DNA from 2 places in the Mesorhizobium monacense genome. Region 1 is predicted to be linked to the other one. Evidence: riboswitches for the same ligand, from Rfam matches in the RefSeq annotation. Region 1 holds a riboswitch; the other holds the start of a gene.

Evidence for each region. A riboswitch is a leader RNA that binds a small molecule or an ion and turns the genes downstream of it on or off. The one in region 1 is predicted to bind cobalamin.
Region 2: linked by a shared signal. The riboswitch ahead of AC1RUK_RS25940 (aromatic ring-hydroxylating oxygenase subunit alpha) and the one ahead of AC1RUK_RS14900 (ABC transporter ATP-binding protein) in region 1 are both predicted to bind cobalamin.

Annotation. Positions count from the first base shown of each region.
Region 1 covers NZ_CM165567.1:3,100,161-3,105,253, reverse strand. Annotated here, with positions in the region: gene AC1RUK_RS14910 (TPR end-of-group domain-containing protein) at 1-637, shown strand, start outside; gene AC1RUK_RS14905 (winged helix-turn-helix domain-containing tetratricopeptide repeat protein) at 1,097-2,620, shown strand; cobalamin riboswitch at 2,806-3,013, shown strand; gene AC1RUK_RS14900 (ABC transporter ATP-binding protein) at 3,204-3,986, shown strand; gene AC1RUK_RS14895 (ABC transporter substrate-binding protein) at 4,021-4,968, shown strand; gene AC1RUK_RS14890 (FecCD family ABC transporter permease) at 4,998-5,093, shown strand, end outside.
Region 2 covers NZ_CM165567.1:5,430,785-5,435,877, forward strand. Annotated here, with positions in the region: gene AC1RUK_RS25935 (FAD-binding oxidoreductase) at 1-668, opposite strand, end outside; gene AC1RUK_RS25940 (aromatic ring-hydroxylating oxygenase subunit alpha) at 689-1,936, opposite strand; cobalamin riboswitch at 2,052-2,254, opposite strand; gene AC1RUK_RS25945 (DUF680 domain-containing protein) at 2,772-2,978, shown strand; gene AC1RUK_RS25950 (DUF680 domain-containing protein) at 3,050-3,256, shown strand; gene AC1RUK_RS25955 (DUF680 domain-containing protein) at 3,329-3,568, shown strand; gene AC1RUK_RS25960 (ABC transporter ATP-binding protein) at 3,649-4,761, opposite strand; gene bglA (beta-galactosidase BglA) at 4,790-5,093, opposite strand, start outside.

The DNA of each region.
Region 1 (5,093 bases):
GGCGCTTGATCCCAATCTCGCCGAAGTGCACGCCTCGCATGGCCTTGCCCTGTCGACCAATGGCCGTCACGCGGAGGCAGTCGCTGAATTCGAACGCGCGATCGCGCTCGATGCAAATTCCTACGAAGGCCACTATTTCTACGCCCGCCACTCGTTTGCGGAAGGAGATTTTGAAAAGGCGGTCGAGCTCTATGATCGTTGCGCCGAGATCAATCCCGACGACTACCGGTCGCCGCTGCTGGTCATGAACGCCCTGCATTCCCTTGGACGTCGCGACGAGGAGGCCAGGCTTGCCGAGGTGGGACTCGAGCGGGCGGAGCGGGCGCTGAAGCTGCACCCGGAGAATTCCGATCCCGCGCAACTGGGCGCCATCGCGCTCATCGCTCTCGGCCAGCACGACCGGGCCAAGGAATGGGCCGATCGCGCTCTGGCGATCGATCCGGACGACAACAATGCCATGTACAATATCGCCTGCGTCTATTCGCTGCTCGGCGAGGCCGACCATGCCATCGACCTGCTGGAGCCTTATTTGCGGCTGGTAGGGGACCACATGAAATCATGGTTCAAGAACGATTCGGATTTCGATCCCATCCGCAGCCATCCGCGCTACAAGGATCTGTTGAAACTGATCGAGTAGCAATTGTCCTGTTGGTGATGCCGCGAGCCAACCACGAAACGAAAGCGTGAGTCCTGCGGCATTCCGATTTCGGTCCGTTGTACGCCCTTCCGCCCTGGAGGAGAGTTCTGCTGTTCACGACATAACTCACTTGTAGATAGCCGGGGTTTGCGTCCTCATGGATGCATGAGAATCCTACCGTCATACCGTCGCTCTTCGGATACTCGGACTTTCTTCCATGGCGCCTGCGAGGTCCGGATTGGGCCAGCTCACGACGATGCCCCCGCCGACCTGAATGTCCGCTCTTGAAGCTTCCGCAGCCTGAAGCTGCCAGTCCGCTGTCGGCCCGAGTCCGGCCGTTCTAAAACAGCTGCTCGAATTCCCCCTATGACGATAAGCGCTGTTGCCACCCCATCCCACCCGCCCCTTGACGTCCCCTCCATCCCGCATGTCCAATGCCCCCCTCAGGGGAGGCTCCCGGTGGAGATCGCCACAGTCGATCAGGTGTTTCACTTCGGCGGCTACACGCTCGACCTCGGCAAGGGCACGCTGCGCCATGCCGATGGGCCGGCGTTCCTGCGGCCGAAGGCCTATGCGCTGTTGACGCTGCTGGCCCGGCAGATGGGCCGCGTCGTGCCCAAATCGGAGATCATGGATGCGGTGTGGCCGGGTGTCTACGTCACCGAGGATTCGCTGACGCAGTCGGTTCGCGAGATCCGCAAGGTGCTGGGCGACGATCTCGTGCGCACCGTGTCGAAGCGCGGCTACATGCTGGCGGCCGAGGTCGAGCCGGCGCCTGAAATCGGCTCGCAGCCGATCGTGGCGGTGTTGCGCTTTCGTAATGAAGGCGGGGCCGACGATCCGATCGTCGACGGCTTTGCCGAGGATATCATCAACGGCCTGGCGCGCTTCGGCACGGTCACGGTACTGGCCCGCAATTCCAGCTTTTCCTTCGCGTCCTTCGCGCGCTCGGAATGGCCGCAGATCCGCTCGCGCATCGGTGCGGACTATCTCGTCGAAGGCTCGGTGCGCCGCCAGGGCGACCAGATCCTGGCCGCCGTCAACCTTGTCGACGCGGCCAATGCCAGCCAGCTCTGGGGTGACCGCTACCAGGCGGCCGACAGCGGCTTCTTCGCCGTCCAGCAGGATATCGTCGAGGAGATCGTCGGGCGGCTGGCAAGGCGGGTTTCGAATGCCGGCCTGCAGCAGGCGTCGCGCAAACTGGTCACCAGCCTTGCCGCCTATGAGCTGGTGCTGCGCGGCGTGGCTTTGCTGCGCGACCCCGCCCAGACCGACATCGAGGGCGCCAGAGCCTTCTTCGAGGCCGCCGTCGCCAAGGACCCGGCCTATGGGCTCGCGCATATCTATGTCGGCCTGACCTGCGCGCTGAAGGGCGAGTTCGAAGAATCCAGCCATGCCGATCTGGTCGAGGCGCGCGACCACGTCGCCCGGGGCCTGGCGCTGTCGCCCGACCAGGCGACCGGCCACCGCATCCAGTCGCTGGTGCGCCTCTATATGCGCGAGCACGACGCGGCCGAGCATCATCTGAGGACCGCGCTCGAGCTCAACCAATGCGATGCCGACTGCATCGAGCAGATGGGCCTTGTGCTGACCATGCGCGGGCGCCCGTTCGAGGCGCTGGGTTGGCTGGCGCGCGCCATCCGCATCGATCCGATGGTCCCGCACTGGTATCAGTTCGACCGCTCGATGGCGCTCTACATGATGGGCGACTACAAGCCGGCGGCCGAGGCGCTTGAGCTTGCGACACGGCCGACGCCGTGGATCAGGACGCGGCTGGCCGCCTGCTACGCCCAGCTCGGCGCGATGGACGAAGCGCGCCGGCAGGCCGCCCTCATCAACGAGGGCGACCCCGGTTTCTCGCCGATCGACTATGCGACCAAGGCCATGCCGTTCGAGAGCCCGGCCGACGCCGCGCATCTGGCCGACGGCATCCGGCTGGCGCTTGGCGAGCAGGCAGGTCAAACGACGACCACGACGATATAGCGCCCTGATAGGCCCGGTGCCGCCGCAACGCCAGACGGCAAAGCCGTTGACCTTGGTGCGCACGCAGCCGCCGGTGTTGACATCATATGGCTGCGTTTGATACGTAATGTTATTACATATGCAGCCTGCCCAAGGCGAGCCGATGCCTGCAATCAAAAAACCGTTGCAGCGCGATCGGCGGAAACCTACGGTAGAAAAATGATGGTCCCCGAGTCGAAAGGCGAGGGGTGAAAAGGGAACACGGTGAGACCGTTTTCGGGTCGAGGCCGTGGCTGCCCCCGCAACTGTAAGCGGCGAGCAACATCCGCGAATGCCACTGGCCGGCAAGGCTGGGAAGGCAGGATGAAGCCGAGACCCGCGAGCCAGGAGACCTGCCATCAGCATGAGTTGACCGGACGGGGTGTGCCGGGAGGAGACGTAGCCGTCGGTCTGTCGACCGATCGGCCAGCTTCCTTCCGTCGCCAGTTTTGGAAAGTGACGGAAATTTGGAAGCCTCCATCCATCGCATCATCGCGTGCGCGCTTTGCGTCGGCGCCGCCACGGGCTTGGCCCGCGTCTCAGCTTCGAGGCCGGAGCGAGGCCGATGATGCTGCTCGAAGCCCGCGACGTGAGCGCGACGGCGAATGGCCGCCGCCTGGTGGATGGCGTAAGCCTGTCGGTCGCAGCAGGCGATCGCCTGGCCATCATCGGTCCCAACGGCGCCGGCAAGACCACGCTCTTGCGCATGCTGTGCGGCGCGTTGCGGCCAAGCGCCGGCGAGGTGCGTCTGTCGGGGCGCCGTCTCGACCGGATCACGACGGCCGAGCGGGCGCTCAACATGGCCGTCGTCGGCCAGACCGACCAGCCGGATCCGCGGCTCGCCTTGATCGACTATGTCGAGCTTGGCCGCGTCCCGCATGCCGGCATGAGGCGCATGCGCGAAGATCGCGACATCGTCGTCGAGGCGCTGCGCCGGACCGGGCTGCTGCCTTTGCTCGGCCGCAGCATCGGCTCGCTCTCCGGCGGCGAACGCCAGCGCGCGCAACTGGCCAGAGCCATCGCCCAGGAGCCAAAAATCCTGTTCCTCGACGAGCCGACCAATCACCTCGATCCGCGCGCCCGAGGCGAGCTTCTCGAACTGGTCGCCGGCTTCGGCATGAGCGTGGTCGCGGTGCTGCACGACCTGGCGCTGGTGGCGCCTTTCGCCACCAGGGTCGCGGTGATGAACGATGCCCGGCTGCATGCGCTGGGCGCACCGCGCGAGGCGCTGACCCAGCAACTGGTCCAGGAGGTGTTCGGCATCGACGTGTTCCGCCTGCGCCACCCGACCGAAGACCGCGAGCTCACCGTCTTCGACGTCCCCAACCGCGCCGCCTCGCCGTCCTGAACCGACATTCCCTCAACCCAAGGAGCCATACCTCGTGAAACGCCTCGCCCTCTCGCTTGCCTTGTCGCTCGTCGCTTCGGCGTCCTTTGCCTTCCCGGTCACCGTCGACAGCTGCGGCAAGAAGCTCACCTTCGAAGCGCCGCCGAAGCGCGCCGTCATCCAAGATCTCAACATGGCCGAGATGGCCTTCGCGCTGAAGCTGCAGCCCTCGATCGTCGGCCTGACCGGCATCACCGGCTGGTACAAGGTCGGCCCCGAATTCAAGGCCGAGCAAGGCTCGATCCCGGAACTGGCGCCAAAGTATCCGACGCTGGAAAGCCTCGTCGCCGTCGAGCCGGATTTCTTCTTCGCCGGCTGGTACTACGGCATGAAGCCGGGCGGCGAGGTGACCCCCGACACGCTCGCCCCGCACGGCATCAAGACGCTGGTGCTGACGGAAAGCTGCGTCCATCTAGACAAGAACCGTCCCGCCGCCTCGATGGACCTGCTCTATGGCGACGTCGAGAAGCTGGGCAAGATCTTTGGCAAGGAGGCGGAGGCCGACAAGCTCGTATCGGCCTGGAGGGCGCAACTGGCAGCGATCACCGCCAAGGTCGGCAGCGCCAAGGGCACGCGGGTGTTCCTCTATGATTCCGGCGAGGACAAGCCTTTCACCGCCGGCAAGTTCGCCATACCGAACGCCATGATCGCGGCTGCCGGCGGCGACAACGTCATGGCTGACATGGAGACAAGCTGGGGCACGACGGACTGGGAAACGGTGGCGGCGCGCAACCCGCAATTCCTGATCCTGCTCGATTACCAGGATGGCGGCGGCTACAGGAAGCTGCTCGACTTCCTCAAGGCGCATCCGGCGATGAAGGAAACGGACGCCGTCAAGAACGAGCGCTTCGTCGCGCTGCGCTATGCCGAGCTGACGCCCGGACCCGCCAACATCGAGGCGATCGGCAAGATCGCCAGGGCGATGCATCCGGAAGCGTTCTGAGCTTGCAGCGAAAATCCTTTGCTTTGATGATGATAACGGGTGCAGCGCTGGTCGCCGCGCTCGCCTTGCTGTCGATCGCCTATGGCTCGACGGTGATCGCGCTGCCGGATGTCGTCGGCGCCCTG
Region 2 (5,093 bases), 2.3 Mb from region 1:
ATTTCGCGCTCGCGGAAATCGGGCGCCAAGAGCGGCAGCCGGATGGCGTCGATGCGGCCCATATGGCCGAACCAACCTTCACGACTCGACCGTTCCTCGATCATGAAGCCGAGCGACAGGCCGGGCATTCGGCTGCCCAGCAATTCCAGCTCCTTGCGGAAGATGATCTCTTCCGGCCGGCGCGCGCAGTTGACGAAGCCGACATCGGTCCATGGCGCGCAGTCGTTCAGCCAGCGCAGCATCGACATCATCGGCGTGACGCCGGAGCCGGCCGAGATAAGCAGATACTTCGCCGCAGGATGGCTGTGCAGCGAGAAGTCGCCCACCGGCCCGTAGGCCTTTACGTGGGTGCCGGGCTTCAGATGATCGAACATCCAGCGCGTGCCGATGCTGCCGGCCTGTGCCTTGACCGTCACCGCGATCGAGAAGGGCCGCGACGGCGACGACGACAGCGTGTAGGTGCGCATCAGCGGACCGTCGGCGGTCGGCAGCTCCAGCGTCACGAACTGGCCCGGCTTGTAGCGGAACCAGGTCTGGTTGTCGGAGCGGAAGGTGAAGGTCTTGACGTCGGGCGCCTCGTCGGCGACGCCGATCACCTCCAGCACCTGCAGCCTGTCGTTCCAGGGCGCCATCTCGTCGAGGTGGCGGTAGAGGCCGAGATCGGTCATCGCATTCATCCCCTCACCCCTCAGGCGACACTGCGCAACGCCGGCCGGCCGCCTTCGGCAAGGCGCGGGCCGATGAAGGACGCGTACCATTCGACGAACTGGATGACGCCGCCTTCATGCAGTTCCGAATAGGGGCCGGGTTCGTAGGCCGGCGACAGGATGCCGAAGGCGTTTTCCTCGACGATGCGGCGGTCCTGGTCGTTGGTCTCGGTCCAGACATGGGTGAGGTCTTCGAGGTTGTAATCGACGCCCTCGACCGCATCCTTGTGCACCAGCCACTTCGTCGTCACCGCGGTTTCCGTGGCGCTGATCGGCAGCACGCGGAAGGTCACCGCGTGGTCGATGAGAATGTGGTTCCATGTCGTTGGGTAGTGATAGTGCATCAGGGTGCCGATCCGATCGGCCGAGACCGTATCGGACAGGTTCTTTGTCACCGCGCGCTTGCCGTTCATCGTGTAGCTGACGGCATCGCGCAGCAGCGGCGCGCGGGTGGCGCGATATTGTCCGGCCGGGTCGATGCGGAACTTGCTCGGCAGGCCCGCCGCCTCGCATTTCGCCCAGTGCGCCAGCATTTCCGGGTCACTGTCGGCACCTTGCATGCCGGTCACCGTCGGTGCTTCCGGAAAAGTCTTGCACAGTTCGGGATGATTGCCGGCGCAGTGGTAGCACTCACGGTTGTTCTCCCAGACGAGCTTCCAGTTGCCCTTCTCGACGATAGTCGATTCGAAGGCGACCTTTGCCTCGCGCAACCGGTGCGGCAGGAGGTAAGGCTCGATCATCGCCCGCATCGGCGCGAAGTCGGCCGCCTCTTTTGCCAGGCAGATGAAGATGTAGCCGCCGACGCTTTCGCAAGCGACCGGCTTCAGGCTGAACTGGCTCTTGTCGAAACCATCGGCCATCTGCCGGGCGAACAACAGCCGGCCGTCGAGTTCGTAGGTCCACTGGTGATAGGGGCAGACCAGCTTTGCCGCAGTGCCCTTCTCGAAGTTGCAGACGCGGCTTCCGCGATGGCGGCAGGAATTGTGGAAGGCGTTGATCTTGCCTTGCTGGTCGCGCACCAGCACGACCGGATAGTCGCCGATCTGGGCGGTGATGAAGCTGCCGGGCTTCGGCAGTTCGCAATCATGGCCGATGAACAGCCAGTCGCGATACCAGATCAGCTCCATGTCGAGCTTGAAGAAATCGGCGTCGGTATAAAAGGGCTGTTCCAACGAGTAGCCCTGCTTGCGGCTGTGCAGCAGCCTCAGCATGTCGTTGCGCGCATCCATGTCCTGTCCTTATCTTTTAAGGACTGAACTGGTGGTGATGGAGGAAAGATCGGCGGCAATCCGGCGGCAGACCGGACATGCACCATCCACCTCTTGACCGCCCACCGCGATCAGTCGAGTCTAGAAATCTCCGGCTGGTTTCCGGGCTCTGGAGTGTCCTTGCGGACGGTCGCGACACCTTCCCAGGCGGATTGCCCAGTGGTCTCCCGTTGCGACTTGAACTCCACCACCGTTGCGGGGGCAGCGCCGGGTTTTGACCGGCTTCCCAATTCTCCGCTTCGTCGGCGACGAGGCGGCACCTGAGATGAATTGATCTAACCATGACGGCCGGATTGCCGGCGGTATGAAAACGACATCGCATCCATGTGTCGCGACACGGATGGTGATTACCGCAGCCAAACTCCAGGGACGCCGATTTTCGCTTCTGCCGCACTTGGTGCCCGTCACGAATCGCTCGCCGATCAGCCTTTTGCCGACGTCTAAATGGTTAACAGTATCGAAAAGTGACTATTAGCGGATTCTAAAATCGAACCGAACGGTTCGTTTCTGTTGACGGTGCGTGCAGGACGGTGTGAACGCTGGCACTCCGACACAGTTGGTGATGCATAGGCGGCTTTTTGATAACCAATTGATAAAGTTGATAAAAGGTTCGGTGGTAGTAGGCTCTGGTACAATTTCAAGATGCAGAGTCATGGTCCACGCGGAACAACTTCGTGATTGGAAACCGCCACTTGGCTTTCCCACATCGGGGCTGTCCGAACGACGCGAATTCCTTCCCAAGACACGCCGCTAGACGGACGGAAAAACTGAAATAGAAATACTGGAGTATTTAAAAATGAAAAAGATTGTTCTCACTGCCGCCGCCCTTCTGGCCATTTCCGGCAGCGCCTTCGCTGGTAGCGACAACTATGGTTCCAACGGTGCGAACCAGCCTGCCGCCGCGGTCGACAGTTCGCACACCGCTTCGATCCAGAAGCCGGCTCATGCCGACAACCAGCCCGTCGTTCAGGGCAGCGACCGCAACCTCTTTGGCAAAAACTAAGCCTGTGCCCGGCTAAGAAGGCGGCAGGCAGGGCCTGCCGCCCGGGACACCAAAATTCAGGAGTATTTGACATGAAAAAGTTCATCCTTGCCACCGCCGCCGTTCTGGCCATCTCCGGCAGCGCTTTCGCAGGCAGCGACAACTATGGCTCCAATGGCGCCGACCAGCCGGTTGCTGCAGTGGACAGCTCGTACACCGCTTCGATCAAGAAGTCGGAACCGGCCACCGAGAAGCCTGTCGACCAGGGCAGCGACCGCAACCTGTTCGGCAACAACTAACAGCCGATCCCAAGACGCAGAGCGGCGGTCAAGCCCGCCGCTCCGGGAACTGAAAATCCAGGAGCACCCAAAATGAACAAGATTGTCCTTACTGCCGCCGCGCTTCTGATCGCCGGCGGCAGCGCCTATGCCCGCAACGACAGCGTTGGTGCGAGTGCCGTCAACAAGCAGACGACCGCCAACATCGACACTACGCAGACCTCGTCTGTGCGTAATACCGGCTCGCCGGTCTACAAGCTGCTGAACTCGTCGGGCGACGTGCAGAAGTCCGCCCCTCAGGGCAGCGACCGCAACCTCTTCGGCAACAACTAACCGCCGAGGTCGTTAGCAAAACAAGAGCGGCGGGCTAGGCCCGCCGCTCTTGTTTTTATGCAATGCCAGATGGCCTGTCTTCAGGCCGCCTTCACTTCCGGCGCGTGGAGCGAGAAGGAGTGGCCGTCCGCGTCGAAGATATGCAGGTCGCCGGCGTCCGCGCTCAGCCGCAGCGTCGTCCCGCGCTTGACCTCGACATTGCCCGGCATCTTCGTCACCAGCGGCAGGTCGGCCCGGCCGATATCGACATAGACGAGCTGGACCTCGCCGAGCTGCTCGACATAGTCCACGGTTCCCTCGAACAGATAGTCCGCGCCGGTAGCAATCACCAGATCCTCCGGTCTGACGCCGAAGCTGACCGCAGCGCCTTTCGCCGATGCCGGCGTGGCGATCGGCACCGTCGCCTTGCGGCCGCCGACATGGCTGACAATGGTCGGGTTGCCGGTCTTGTCGATGGTCGCCGGCAGGATGTTCATGGCCGGCGAGCCGATGAACTGGGCGACGAACAGATTGCCCGGCCGCTTGTAGAGCTCCATCGGCGTGCCGACCTGCTCGATATGGCCTTCCTTCAGCACCACGATGCGGTCGGCCAGCGTCATCGCCTCGACCTGGTCGTGGGTGACGTAGATCATCGTCGTATTCGGCATCGATTCCTTCAGCTTGGCGATCTCGATGCGGGTGGCGACGCGCAGTGCCGCGTCGAGGTTCGACAGCGGTTCGTCGAACAGGAACACTTTCGGATTGCGCACGATGGCGCGGCCGATGGCGACGCGCTGGCGCTGGCCGCCCGACATCGCCTTGGGCAGCCGGTCGAGATATTTGGTCAGTTGCAGGATCTCGGCCGCCTGCCGCACCCTCTTGTCGATCTCGGCCTTGCTTTCCTTGCCGATCTTCATCGAGAACGCCATGTTGTCGTAGACCGTCATGTGCGGGTAGAGCGCGTAGGACTGGAACACCATGGCAATGCCGCGCTTCGACGGCGGCACATCGTTCACCACCTCGCCGGCAATCTTGAGCTCACCGGAGGTGATCTCCTCCAGCCCGGCGATGGACCTCAGCAAGGTCGACTTGCCGCAGCCCGAAGGGCCGACAAAGACGATGAACTCGCCCGACTTAATGTCGAGGTCGATGCCGTGGAGAATGTGCAGATTGCCGTATGATTTCTTCACCTGTCTCAGCGTGACATCGGCCATGATTTCCTCCTGGTGGTTTCCCTGCGAATTAATCGATGCGCCCGAACCAGGCGCCGTAGCCGCCGAGGCGGACCGAGCCTGTGCCAGACTGTCCTGAAAAGCCGTGCCCGGGCAAGGGCTGCAGCGCCTGGCCGCCGAGGGCGACCTCGGCCGGTTTGCTGCCCAGGTTGAAGACGCAGACGACCTGTTCGTTGCCCTCGCGGCGGGTGAAGGCGACGGTGTCGCCCTCGCTTTCGATGAAGGTGATGTCGCCCTTGGCCAGCGCCGCATGCTGGCGGCGGAAGGTGAGAAAGCGCCGGTAGTGCTCGAGCAGCGAGTTGGCGTCGCCCTGC